DNA from 3 places in the Streptomyces sp. NPDC048664 genome. Region 2 is predicted to be linked to each of the others. Evidence: riboswitches for the same ligand, from Rfam matches in the RefSeq annotation. Region 2 holds a riboswitch; each other region holds the start of a gene.
The links. A riboswitch is a leader RNA that binds a small molecule or an ion and turns the genes downstream of it on or off. The one in region 2 is predicted to bind cobalamin.

Region 1: linked by a shared signal. The riboswitch ahead of AB0C59_RS07100 (prenyltransferase/squalene oxidase repeat-containing protein) and the one ahead of cobN (cobaltochelatase subunit CobN) in region 2 are both predicted to bind cobalamin.
Region 3: linked by a shared signal. The riboswitch ahead of AB0C59_RS27030 (cobalamin biosynthesis protein) and the one ahead of cobN (cobaltochelatase subunit CobN) in region 2 are both predicted to bind cobalamin.

What each region holds. Positions count from the first base shown of each region.
Region 1 is NZ_JBEZHK010000005.1:7,976-12,384, forward strand. It holds gene AB0C59_RS07085 (MarR family transcriptional regulator) at 1-406, opposite strand, end outside; gene AB0C59_RS07090 (zinc-binding dehydrogenase) at 497-1,420, shown strand; gene AB0C59_RS07095 (glycosyltransferase) at 1,609-2,382, opposite strand; cobalamin riboswitch at 2,487-2,629, shown strand; gene AB0C59_RS07100 (prenyltransferase/squalene oxidase repeat-containing protein) at 2,734-3,963, shown strand; gene AB0C59_RS07105 (SCO2322 family protein) at 3,963-4,409, shown strand, end outside.
Region 2 is NZ_JBEZHK010000034.1:14,603-19,011, reverse strand. It holds gene AB0C59_RS29100 (precorrin-2 C(20)-methyltransferase) at 1-404, opposite strand, end outside; gene AB0C59_RS29095 (precorrin-8X methylmutase) at 401-1,072, opposite strand; gene AB0C59_RS29090 (cobalamin biosynthesis protein CobG) at 1,069-2,352, opposite strand; cobalamin riboswitch at 2,399-2,555, shown strand; gene cobN (cobaltochelatase subunit CobN) at 2,619-4,409, shown strand, end outside.
Region 3 is NZ_JBEZHK010000029.1:51,560-55,968, reverse strand. It holds gene AB0C59_RS27040 (inorganic phosphate transporter) at 1-925, shown strand, start outside; gene AB0C59_RS27035 (hypothetical protein) at 948-1,163, shown strand; cobalamin riboswitch at 1,349-1,490, shown strand; gene AB0C59_RS27030 (cobalamin biosynthesis protein) at 1,588-2,571, shown strand; gene AB0C59_RS27025 (cobyric acid synthase) at 2,568-4,088, shown strand; gene AB0C59_RS27020 (hypothetical protein) at 4,085-4,246, shown strand; gene AB0C59_RS27015 (putative cobaltochelatase) at 4,243-4,409, shown strand, end outside.

The DNA of each region.
Region 1 (4,409 bases), on a different contig from region 2:
GCAGTGCCATCAGATGCTTCTGCTCGTCCGGGGTGAGTGGTGCCAGCAGTTCGACATTGGCGGCTTCGGCCAGGGCCCCGCAGCGGGAGAGGACGGCCGCACCCTCCGGAGTGACGGTGACGGCGTTCTTGCGGCGATCGGAGGGGTGGGGGGCGCGCAGGACGAGGCCCCCCTTCTGGAGGTGGTTGAGGATACCGACCATGTCCTTGGGGTCGACGGACAGCCGGCGGCCCAGGTCGGCCTGAGCGACGGGCCCGTACTCGGCCGTGGCGGCCAGTACCGCGTGGTGCATGAGCTTCAGCCCCTCGGCAGCGATCGCGTCGGCGACCATCCCCCGGCCTCGGGCCGCAACACGGCCGACGAGCCACGTCGGCAGGGACTGGATGCGCTGGAGGTCCGAGGTCATGAGCTGAGCCTACCGAAAAGTTCATTGGACTTCCCAACGACATTGCCCCTATCGTTGGGGCATCCAATGAGTTCGGACGGGGGAGGTCCTGTGCTGCGCATGCGCCATGAGGTCAACGGTGGGCCCGAAGTGCTGTTCGCCGAGGAGGTCGACCGACCCGAAGCAGACGCCGGGGAGGTGCTGATCCGGGTCGAGGCAGTGGGGGTGACCCTGCCCACCGTGCGCAAGGTGCGGGAGGGCAGCGAGCCGATCCCGTTCGGAGGCGAGGTCGCCGGGGAGATCGTCGCCCTGGGCGCGGGAGTCACCGCCTTCCGCGTGGGAGACCGCGTCACCGGGCTGTGCTTCGCCGACGCCTACGCCGAATTCGCGGTCCTGAACACCTCCATGGCTTCCCTGATTCCGGACGGCGCGACCGCCGTGGAGGCGGTCGCCCTGGTCCGCAGCGGTCTGGTGGCGCGCGGCGCCTACGAGGCCGCCCGTACGGAGCCCAGCGAGTCGGTGCTCGTCACGGCGGCGGCCAGCGGTGTGGGCACGTTGGCCCTCCAGTACGCCAAGGCCGGTGGGGCGGCACGCGTCGTCGCCGCCGTCAGCAGCGCCGACAAGGCCGACTTCGTCCGAGGGCTCGGCGCCGACGAGGTCGTCCTCTACGAGGAAGCCGACTGGGGCGCCCCGTACGACGTGATTCTCGACGGCGTCGGCGGCGACCTTCTCGGCCCCGCTGTGAGGGCCCTCGCGACGGGCGGCCGACTGGTGGCCTTCAGCTCCGGCGGTGGCACGGTCGAGGCGTACGAACTCCTGGTCCGCGGCGCCTCAATGATCGGTTTCCAGATGCGCGCCATCGCTGCCGGCAATCCCGGACTCTACGACCGCTGGCTGTGCGAGCTCTGGCAGATGCGCGACGCAGGCATTCTGCGCACCGCCGTGCACGAGGAGATCCCCCTCGCCGATGCCGCCCGAGCCCACACCCTCATCGAGCAGCGCCGCAACCTCGGCAAGGTCGTCCTTGTCCCCTAGCAGGCGTCCACCGGCCTGCGACGAGGAGCAGCACAGGAAACGGAACACCGTCGAACGGGCCATCAACACGCTCACGCACGCCAGAGCAGCCGCCACCCGATTACGACGAACGCGGATGCGTCCGTCTCGGCACCATCACCGCAGCCGCCCTCGTCGTCTGGCTCCGCACGTGATCGACCGGCCAAGTCCTAGATCCGCGAGTTGCGCAGCGACTGCCACGCGGCGCCGGCCAGCGCTCGCGTCGACCGCGGGACGGACAGCCTCTCGTGCTCGCGGTACAGCTCCCAGTTGTACCGGACGAGCGAGAGCTTGTTGGAGGACAACGATCCCGCCCGGTGGGCCCTGTACACCGCCAGCGGCTCGGGAAGGCCCCGGGCGTCGGCGCCGTCGCGCATGATCGACAGCCACAGGGCGTAGTCCTGTCGCTTCCGCATCTCCGGCATGAGCCTCGTGCCCAGGACGTTGCGGTCGTACATGGCGGTCAGGGCACCGATGTGGTCCTGGACCAGCATCGCGCGGTAGTCCACGTGCTCCCGCGCGCGGACGACCCGCCCGTTCGGGACGAAGTCGGTGCTCTCGCCCTCGTGGTCGGCGTCCATCTTGAAGTACGAGGTGAACGTCAGCGGCGCACTGCCCGCCGCGGCGAACGCGATCTGCCGCTCGACCTTCTCCGGCAGCCACATGTCGTCGCTGTCGAGGAAGGCGACGTAGTCGCCCCGGGCCCGTTCGATGGCGAGGTTGCGTGCCCGGCCGGCACCGCCCTGTTCGGGTGCCGATTCCGGCAGGACCCGCTCGTCCTGCCGGGCGAACTCCATGAGCAGGTCCATGGAGTCGTCGGACGACCTGTCGTCGGTGACCAGCAGCTCCAGGTCGCCGTGGGTCTGCGTGAGCACCGACCGGACCGCTGCGCCGAGAGTGGCTGTCGAGTTGTACACGGGCATCACGACAGACACCAGGGGCACAGCGTTTCTCCTTGCTCGGCAGAACGACGGCCCATTCAAACACTGCGCAGGCATACGACGCCCGGAGCCTGGGGTGGCCCTGTGACGCACGTCCTCGGGGGATGTTCTTACCTGCCGGTAGAGTGGCCGCGTCGTCATCACACCCGTACGGGGGGAAGCCGGTGCGAATCCGGCGCTGACCCGCAACCGTGAACCACCCCCGAGGGGGCGGTGAGCCGGACTGCCCCGCTCGGATCGTGACCGGCTCACGCGTACCGCACGGTGCGCGGCACCGTCGAGGTATACGGAGCCGAGCCGCCCGGGTCCTCCCCGCGCGCCCGGCTCCCCCGCAGGGAGAGGCACCCGCCGATCATGAATGTCCGCCGCAGCGCCGTGGCGCTCACCGCCACCGCCGCCGCCGTGTTCGGCGCCGCCGTACCCGCCGTCGCCGCCACCCCCGCGCCGTCCGCGACGCCGTCGGTGAAGATACCCGCCGGTCTGTACGGCAGCGCCGACCCGACCTACGACGGCGTCTGGCGCCAGTCGCTGTCCCTGCTCGCGCAGCACACCGCGGGTGAGAAGCCCGCCGCGAGCGCCGTGGGCTGGCTCACGGGGCAGCAGTGCGCGAACGGCGCCTTCGCCGCGTTCCGCGCGGACGCCGCCACGGCGTGCGACGCCAAGGTCATGGTGGACACCAACAGCACCGCCGCCGCCGTCCAGGCCCTCGCCGCGCTCGGCGGCCACGACGATGCCACCGGCAAGGCCGTGACCTGGCTGAAGTCCGCGCAGAACAAGGACGGCGGCTGGGGCTACAACGCGGGCGGCCCCAGCGACACCAACTCGACCTCCGTCGTGATCGGCGCTCTCGCGGCCACCGGCGAGGACCCGGCCAAGGTCGTCAAGGACGGCGCCTCGCCCTACGACCTGCTCGCCGCGTTCTCGCTGCCCTGCGCCAAGGACGGCGGCGCTCTCGCCTTCCAGCCCGACAAGAAGGGCGCCCTCGCGCCGAACGCGGACGCGACCGCCGCCGGTGTGCTGGGCGCGCTCGGCAAGGGCCTGGTCACCACGGCCGGGACGGCGAAGGCCGGCGCCTGCGCCGCCGCCTCCGGCAAGAAGCCCACGCCCGCCGAGGTCGCCCGCAACGGCGCCGCCTACCTCGCCCAGGCCACGGCCGAGAACGGCCACCTCATGTCGGTGATGCCCGGCGCCACCGACCAGCCCGACTACGGCAACACCGCCGACGCCGTCGTCGCGCTCGCCGCGCAGGGTGGTGCGAAGGCCGCGCAGAAGCAGTACGCCTGGCTGGAGAAGAACGCCGGCGCCTGGGCCAAGACGAGCGGCCCGGCCGCCTACGCCCAGCTCGTCCTGGCCGCGCACGCGGTGGGCGCCGACCCGCGCCACTTCGGCGGCACGGACGTGGTCGCCGCGCTGAACGCGACCGGCCCCGCCCCGCAGGCGGCCTCCGGCGAGCACGCCAAGTCCGCCGAGCAGGACGAGAAGAGCGGCTCCACGACCACCCTGTGGTGGATCATCGGCGTCGGTCTCGTCGCCGGTGTCGGCATCGGCTTCCTGCTCTCCGGCCGCCGGAAGCGCACGCAGTGATCCCAGCGATCCGCCGCGCCGGCCCCGCCCTCGCCCTGCTGCTCGCACCGGCCCTGCTGGTGCTGCTGGGCGGGGGCCCGGCGCACGCCGCCGGCTACCGCTACTGGTCCTTCTGGGACCGGGACGGCGGCCACTGGACGTACGCCACCGAGGGCCCGTCGACCGCGCGCCCTGACGACGGGGACGTGCAGGGCTTCCGGTTCGCCGTCAGCGTGGACTCCAAGGACGCGACCCGGCCGCGCGGCGCCGCCGACTTCGCCGCGATCTGCGCGGGGACCCCGGCGCACGGCGGTGACAAGCGGGTCGCGCTCGTCCTCGACTTCGGCACGGCGGCGGACGCGCCCTCGGGCGAGAGGCCGCCCGCCCCGCGGACGGCCTGCGCCCGCGTCCCCGAGGACGCGACGACGGCGGAGGCGCTCGCCTCGGTGGCCAAGCCGCTGCGCTAC
Region 2 (4,409 bases):
GTGACACCGGGGACGACCTCGGTGTCGTAGCGGTCGGCGAGCCGCTTGTGCATGTGCATGTAGGAGCCGTAGAAGAGCGGATCGCCCTCGGCGAGCACCGCCACGGTCCGCCCCGCGTCCAGGTGCTTGGCCAGCGTGGCCGCCGCCTCGGTGTAGAAGTCCTCCATCGCGCCCCGGTATCCGCCCGGGTGGTCGGTGGTCTCCGTGGTGACCGGGTAGACCAGCGGCTCCTCGACGTGATCCTCGCGCAGGTGCGCGGCCGCGATGGAGCGCGCGATGGACCGGCCGTGCCGCGCGCTGTGATAGGCGATCACGTCGGCCTCGGAGATGACCTCGACCGCCCGTACGGTCATCAGGGACGGGTCACCGGGGCCGAGACCCACCCCGTACAGCTTGCCGCTCATTCTTCCTCGCTCGCGATCGCGTTGAGCGCGGCGGCCGCGATGGCGCTGCCACCGCGACGGCCGCGCACCACCAGGTGGTCCAGCCCGGACGGATGCGCGGCCAGCGCGTCCTTGGACTCGGCGGCGCCCACGAAGCCGACCGGGACACCGATGACGGCGGCCGGCCGGGGGGCGCCTTCCTCGATCATCTCCAGCAGGCGGAAGAGGGCGGTGGGCGCGTTGCCGACCGCCACCACCGCGCCTTCCAGCCGGTCACGCCACAGTTCCAGCGCGGCGGCGCTGCGCGTGGTGCCCAGCTTCGCGGCGAGTTCCGGGACGGCCGGGTCGGACAGCGTGCAGAGCACGTCGTTGTCGGCGGGCAGCCGCTTGCGGGTCACCCCGCTGGCCACCATCTGCACATCGCAGAGGATGGGCGCGCCCGAGCGCAGCGCCTCCCGGGCGCGGGCCACCACCGCGGGCGAGTAGGACAGGTCCCGAACGAGGTCGACCATCCCGCAGGCGTGGATCATGCGCACCGCCACCTGGCTGACGTCGGCGGGCAGGCCCACCAGGTCCGCTTCGGCGCGAATGGTGGCGAAGGACTCGCGGTAGATCGCCGCACCGTCCTTCTCGTAGACATGGGTGGTCACGGTGTTCTTCTCACTGCTCTCGGTCGACTTGATGCTCATGAGGTGCTCGTCGTCAGCGCGGCGGACACACGGGAGGGATCCCTGACGGAGACGGTCCGCGGGTTCTGGCCCGCCCTGTCGGTCGACACCTGGTACCCGCCGCCGGGTGTCGCGACCACGGAGACGTGATCACCGCGGGGATGCCCGCACCGTCGTTCGCACCCGGACCAGTACAGGGGGAGGCCGGGTCCGCCGGTCGCGTCGAGGGCGCCGGCGGCGTCCGCCCGGACATCGGCGTGCGCCTTGGCGCACCCGGGGCGGCCGACGCAGGCCCCGACCCGGAGCCAGGGCGACGCGGGGTCGCCGACCAGGCCGGTCGCGGTGAGGCGCGCGAGCGTCCCGGCCGCCCGGGAGGCGGCCGCGCCCGCGGTGGGCAGGACGACACCGCGCCAGGGGGTCAGTCGGAGCTCGGTGTCGCAGACACGCGTCAACTCCTCCCACTGGCGGGCCGAGAAACGCCCCAGCGGAACATGGACGGACACGGCACCGTCGAGGACACCTGGCGCGGGGCCGGACGCGGCGCCCACCGGTTCGGGACACTCCTCGTGGCCGATCCCCTCGGCCTCCAGCCGCTGACGGACCAGGCGATCCATCGCACCCTCGGGCAGCGCGAGTTCGGACACCCGCCAGGCTCGCGCTCCCTGCGACCGTGCCGCCTGAAGGAACACCTCGGCGGCCGTCAGCGCCGCGCGGGCCGCGTCGCCGGCACTCACCCGCACCGCCCCCGGCGAGAGCCACGCGCCCCCGTCCGCGACCGCACGCACCAGGACGTCGGCGCCCAGACCGGACACGTCGCCGCGCCCGTCGTCCAGGGCGAACAGGAACCGGCCCGACAGATCCCTGGCCGCCCGGCTCGCGCACAACGCCGCGTCCAGCTCCGTCAGCCAGGGCCGTACGTCGCCGAGGCCGCGGCCGTCGAGGCCCGACAGGGGCGAGGCGACGACGTTGCGCACCCGCTCGTGCTCCCTCGACGGCAGCAGACCGGCCGCGTCCAGCGTCCGTGCCAGCTCCGGCCCGCACCCGTCCTTCAGCGCGCGCAACTGCACGTTGCCGCGGGAGGTCAGGTGCAGGTCGCCGTCCCCCAGCCGTCGGGCCGCGATCCCGAGGGCCCGCGCCTGATCGGCGGTCAGCACGCCGCCGGGCACCCGGACGCGAGCCAGGGCCCCGTCGTCCGCCGTGTGCAGGCGCAGTGTCCCCGGGCAGGCGTCACCGCGCCCCCGCGAAACCGGTGTGGCCTGGGGCGATGGGGAGGGAGCTGCCGTGGGCATGGCGGTGAGCATACCTACCATCACACCCGCTGTATGCCCCACCCTGTTTCCATGGCCCTTACTATGCTTTCCCAGTGGATCACCTGATCCACGAACCGCCACGACGGCGACAAGGGGAGGAAGCCGGTGCGAATCCGGCGCGGTCCCGCCACTGTGAGCCGGCCTTCGACAGCCGTGCGAGTCAGGAACTCCCTTCCCCCGCGTTCGGCTTCGTCCGAGGGGGAGACCCATCTCCCACACTGCCCGGGGCGCGGACCCCGAGGAAGGCCAGGCGACGCATGCCCACTCCGTCCGGGGAACGTGCACCGCACACCCGCCAGATCCTGCTCCTGTCGACGTCCGACACCGATCTGCTCAGCGCCCGCGCGGCCGGTGGTCCGGTCCCCTACCGCTTCGCCAACCCGGCCCGTCTCGCCCTGGAGGACCTCCCGGCCCTCCTGGACGGGGTCGACCTGGTGGTCGTGCGGCTCCTGGGCGGCCTCCGCGCCTGGCAGGACGGTCTCGACCTGCTGCTCGCGGACGGCCGCCCGGTGGTCGTCCTGAGCGGTGAACAGGCCCCGGACGCACAGTTGATGGCCGCCTCCACCGTCCCCGTGGGCCTCGCGGCCGAGGCCCACGCCTATCTGGCCCACGGCGGCCCCGCCAACCTGGAGCAGCTCGCCCGCTTCCTCTGCGACACGGTGCTGCTCACCGGGTACGGCTTCGAGGCGCCCGCGCCCTCCCCGACCTGGGGTGTGCTGCCCCGCGAGGCGGGGACCGCGGACGGCCCGAGCGTGGCCGTCCTGTACTACCGGGCCCACCACATGAGCGGCAACACCGCCTTCGTGCACGCCCTGTGCGACGCCGTCGAGGACGCGGGCGGCCGGCCGCTGCCCCTGTACGTGGCGTCGCTGCGCGCACCCGAACCCGAGCTGATCGAGCGGCTGCGCACCGTCGACGTGATCGTCACCACCGTCCTGGCCGCGGGCGGCACCAAGCCCGCCGAGGCGTCGGCCGGGGGCGACGACGAGTCCTGGGACGCGGGCGCGCTCACCGCCCTGGACGTCCCGATCCTCCAGGCGCTCTGCCTGACCGGCTCACGCGCCTCCTGGGAGGAGAACGACGAGGGCGTCTCCCCGCTGGACGCGGCCAGCCAGATCGCGGTCCCCGAGTTCGACGGCCGCCTGATCACCGTCCCGTTCTCCTTCAAGGAGATCGACGCCGACGGCCTGCCGGCCTATGTCGCCGACCCCGAGCGCGCTGCCCGCGTCGCGGGGATCGCCGTACGGCACGCCCGACTTCGCCACATCCCGGCCGCCGACAAGCGGCTCGCGCTCGTCCTGTCCGCCTACCCGACCAAGCACTCCCGCATCGGCAACGCGGTCGGACTGGACACCCCCGCCAGCGCGGTGGCCCTCCTGCGCCGTCTGCGCGAGGAGGGATACGACTTCGGCGACACGGACGTCCCCGGGCTGGTCTCCGGTGACGGCGACGAGCTGATCCGCGCGCTGATCGAGGCCGGCGGCCACGACCAGGACTGGCTCACCGAGGAGCAACTGGCGCGCAACCCGGTGCGCGTCCCGGCGGCCGACTACCGTCGCTGGTTCGCCACGCTGCCCGAGGAACTGCGCACGGCGGTGGAGGAGCACTGGGGTCCGGCGCCGGGCGAGATGTTCGTCGACCACAGCCGCAACCCGGAGGGCGACATCGTCCTCGCCGCCCTGCGCTTCTCCCACCTGCTGATCCTCATCCAGCCCCCGCGCGGCTTCGGCGAGAACCCGATCGCCATCTACCACGATCCGGACCTCCCCCCCTCCCACCACTACCTGGCCGCCTACCGCTGGATCGCCACCCCCGCCGCCGACGGCGGTTTCGGCGCCGACGCGATGATCCACCTCGGCAAGCACGGCAACCTGGAGTGGCTGCCCGGCAAGAACGCCGGCCTGTCCGCCGCCTGCGGTCCCGACGCGGCCCTCGGCGACCTGCCCCTGGTCTACCCCTTCCTGGTCAACGACCCCGGCGAGGGCACCCAGGCCAAGCGCCGCGTCCACGCCACCCTGGTCGACCACCTCGTCCCGCCGATGGCCCGC
Region 3 (4,409 bases), on a different contig from region 2:
CTGGCTCCTGGGCCTGCCCTCCAGCTCCTCCCACGCGCTGTTCGGCGGCCTCATCGGCGCCGCGGTCGCCTCGGCCGGCTGGTCCGCTGTCAACGGTTCGACGATCGTCACGAAGGTCCTGATCCCGGCGGTGGCCGCGCCGCTCGTGGCCGGACTCGCCTCGCTGCTGGCCACGCGCCTGTCCTACGCCATCGGCCGCCGCGCCGACGACAAGGCCACCGCCAAGGGGTACCGCTTCGGCTCGATCGCCTCCGCCGGTCTGGTCTCCCTGGCCCACGGCACCAACGACGCGCAGAAGACGATGGGCGTCATCACCCTGGCCCTCGTCACCGGCGGTGTCATCGCGCCCGGTTCGAACCCTCCCACCTGGGTCATCGTCTCCGCCGGTGTCGCCATCGCGCTCGGCACCTACCTGGGCGGCTGGCGCATCATCCGCACCCTCGGCAAGGGCCTGACCGACCTGGCCCCGCAGCAGGGCTTCGCCGCCCAGACCAGTGCGGCGACCGCGATCCTCGCCTCCTCGCACATCGGCTTCTCCCTGTCCACCACCCAGGTCTGCTCCGGCGCCGTCATGGGTGCCGGCCTCGGCCGCAAGGGCGGCGTCGTCCGCTGGTCCACCGCGACCCGGATGCTCGTCGCCTGGTGCCTCACGCTCCCGGCCGCCGGACTGGTCGGCGCGGGCGCCGAACTCCTCACCAAGCAGGGCACCTGGGGCACGGTCGCCACCGGTGTGCTGCTGATCGCCGGCGCCGGGGTCATCTGGGCCCTGGCCCGCCGCAAGCCGGTCACCGTGAACAACGTCAACGACGTCGACACGGAGCCCGCGGGTGTCGTCACCACCGCCATCGCCGCGGTGATCCCGCCGCCGGCGGGCCTGGTCGAGACGGCCCCGGTCGAGCCCGTACCCGCAGCCAAGACGGCCTGAGACGGCTAAGGAAGCACCCCTCATGAAGATCGACTGGTCGGCTCTCGGCTCCGTCTTCGGCGCCAGCCTCGGGATCACCGTGGCCCTCGTCGCCCTGTTCACCCTGGGCGTCGTGGGCCTGACGAAGAAGGAATCGGCCGACGGCGGCACCGCCGCCCTCGCGGCCACCGGCGCCTACGCCTGCTTCGCGGCCTGCGCGGCGGCGGTCGGCTACGGCATCTTCCTGATCGTGGCCTGACACCCGCGGACCCGGCGTCCCGGGCCCCGGACACGTGGGACGAGGTCCCCGCGGCGATCCCCGTGATCCCCGCGGGGACTTCGTCGTGCCGGGGCCGGGAACCGTCCGATCCCGGTGACTGACGGCACGTCAGCCATGTGGGGCGCGGCACACCCCTGCAGCGCAGGTCAGGAGCAGGTTGACGGGTGTTCCGGGCGCGTGGTGGACTGCCGGAGCCATTACGGCGGCAGAAGAGGAAGCCGGTGCGAATCCGGCGCGGTCCCGCCACTGTCACCGGGGAGCGGTCCCCGGGAGCCAGGAACTCTCGCCGCCGCTCTCGTCGTACCAGGGCGCGGACACCCTGAGTGAGGACATATCGCCATGCGCGGCTGCCTGTTGAGGTTCAGCGACCGGGTCCCGCCCTCCCCCGTGGCCGGCTGAGCCGGTGGGTGCCGATCGCGTCTTCGCGTACGGCGCGGGCCTCGGCCTCCTCGGTGACCGGCTGCTGGGCGATCCCCGCCGCGGGCATCCGGTCGCCGCGTTCGGGCGGGCCGCCTCGGCCCTGGAGCGGACCCTGTGGCGGGATCACCGCGGCTGGGGCGCACTGCACACCGCCCTCTGCGTGGGCGGCACCGTGTCCCTCGCCGCGCTCGCCTCGTCCGCCCTGCGCTCCTCCCGCGCCGGGTCGATCGCCCTCACCGCCACCGCCACCTGGGCGGTCCTCGGGGGGACCTCGCTCGCCCGCGAGGCCCGCGCCGTCGGCGACGCCCTCGAACGCGGCGACATCGAGGCGGCCCGCACGCGGCTGCCGCATCTGTGCGGACGCGACCCGCAGGCCCTCGACGCCGACGCCCTGGCGCGGGCGGTGGTGGAGTCCGTCGCGGAGAACACCTCCGACGCGGTGGTGGGCGCCCTGGTGTGGGGCGCGGTGGCCGGGGTGCCCGGCCTTCTCGGGTTCCGTGCCGTGAACACCCTCGACGCGATGGTCGGCCACCGGTCGCTCCGCCACCGGCGGTTCGGCTGGGCCGCCGCCCGGCTGGACGACGTCGCCGGCTGGCCGGGCGCCCGGCTCACCGCCGTACTGGCCGCCGCCGCCGGCCCGGACCCCCGCGGCGCGCTGCATGCCTGGCGCTCCGACGCGCACCGGCACCCGAGCCCCAACGCCGGGCCCGTCGAGGCGTCCTTCGCGGGAGCGTTGGGCCTGCGGCTCGGTGGAACGCTCTCCTACCAGGGCCGGGTCGAGCATCGGTCCGTGCTCAACCCGGGTGGACGGGCCGTGACCACCGGCGACATCGGCCGGGCCGTACGGCTGTCCCGCCGGATCGGGCTGCTCGCGCTCGGCACGGGCGTCGCGGCCCGTGCGATCACGGCGAGAGGGAGGGGAACAGCGGTGACGAGGACAGCGCGGTCGAAGGGGCGTACGGGATGAGCGGGGGGAACGGCGGGGGGCTGCTGGTCGCGGGCACCACCTCCGACGCGGGCAAGAGCGTCGTGACGGCGGGCATCTGCCGCTGGCTGGTACGGCAGGGGGTCAAGGTCGCGCCCTTCAAGGCGCAGAACATGTCCCTCAACTCCTTCGTCACCCGCGAGGGCGCCGAGATCGGCCGGGCCCAGGCGATGCAGGCGCAGGCCTGCCGCGTCGAGCCCACCGCGCTGATGAACCCGGTGCTGCTCAAGCCGGGCGGCGACCGCAGCAGCCAGGTCGTCCTCATGGGCAAGCCGGTGGGCGAGCTGACCGCGCGCGGCTACCACGGCGGACGGCAGGAGGCGCTCCTCGGCACCGTCCTGGACTGCCTCGCCTCGTTGCGGGGCACGTATGACGCGGTGATCTGCGAAGGGGCGGGCAGTCCCGCCGAGATCAACCTGCGGCGGACCGACATCGTGAACATGGGGATCGCCCGCAACGCGCGGCTCCCCGTGGTCGTCGTCGGCGACATCGACCGCGGCGGCGTCTTCGCCTCCTTCTTCGGCACGGTCGCCCTGCTCTCCCCCGAGGACCAGGAACTCGTCGCCGGGTTCCTGGTCAACAAGTTCCGCGGGGACGTCTCGCTGCTGGAGCCCGGGCTCGACATGCTGCACGGGCTCACCGGGCGGCCCACCTACGGCGTCCTGCCCTTCCAGCACGGCCTGGGCATCGACGAGGAGGACGGGCTGCGGGTGTCCCTGCGCGGCGCCGTCCGCGAGTCGCGGGTGGCCGACCCCGTCGGCGAGGACGTGCTGCGGGTCGCGGTGTGCGCGATCCCCCTGATGTCCAACTTCACCGACGTGGACGCCCTCGCCGCCGAACCCGGCGTCGTGGTGCGGTTCGTGGACCGCCCCGAGGAGCTGGCCGACGCCGACCTCGTCGTCGTCCCGGGCACCCGGGGCACGGTCAAGGCACTGCACTGGCTGCGCGAACGGCGCCTGGCCGAAGCCCTCGTCCGGCGTGCCGCCGAGGGGCGGCCGATCCTCGGGATCTGCGGCGGGTTCCAGATCCTCGGGGAGCGCATCGAGGACGAGGTGGAGAGCCGCCAGGGCCGGGTGGACGGGCTCGGGGTGCTGCCCGTGCGGGTGCGGTTCGCCAGCGAGAAGACCCTCACCCGGCCCGTCGGCGAGGCCCTCGGCGAGCACGTCGAGGGGTACGAGATCCACCACGGGGTCGCCGACGTCACAGCCGGTGAGCCCTTCCTGGACGGCTGCCGGGTCGGCCAGACCTGGGGCACGCACTGGCACGGCTCGCTGGAGTCCGACGGCTTCCGCCGCGCCTTCCTGCGCGAGGTGGCCGCCGCCGCGGGCCGCCGCTTCGTCGCGGCCCCCGACACCTCGTTCGCCCGGCTGCGCGAGGAGCAGCTCGACCGGCTCGGCGACCTGATCGAACAGCACGCGGACACGGACGCGCTGTGGCGGCTCATCGAGTCCGGGGCGCCGCGCGGACTGCCGTTCGTCCCCCCGGGGGCGCCCGCATGAGCACCGTGCTGCCGCTGCGGGCCACCCGCACCGACCTGCCGGCGGCCCGTACCTGCGGTGCCCCGAGCGTACGGGCCGAACCCGGCGCGAACACGCTGGAGCGGTTGCGCTCCACCTATCTGGAGCTCGAAGGCGAACTGGAGGGCGAGAAGAAGTGAGTACCCCGTTTCCGTTCACGGCCGTGGTGGGCCAGGACGATCTGCGGCTCGCGCTGCTGCTGAACGCCGTGTCACCCGCCGTCGGCGGTGTGCTGGTGCGCGGCGAGAAGGGCACCGCGAAGAGCACCGCCGTGCGGGCCCTGTCGGCGTTGCTCCCGAAGGT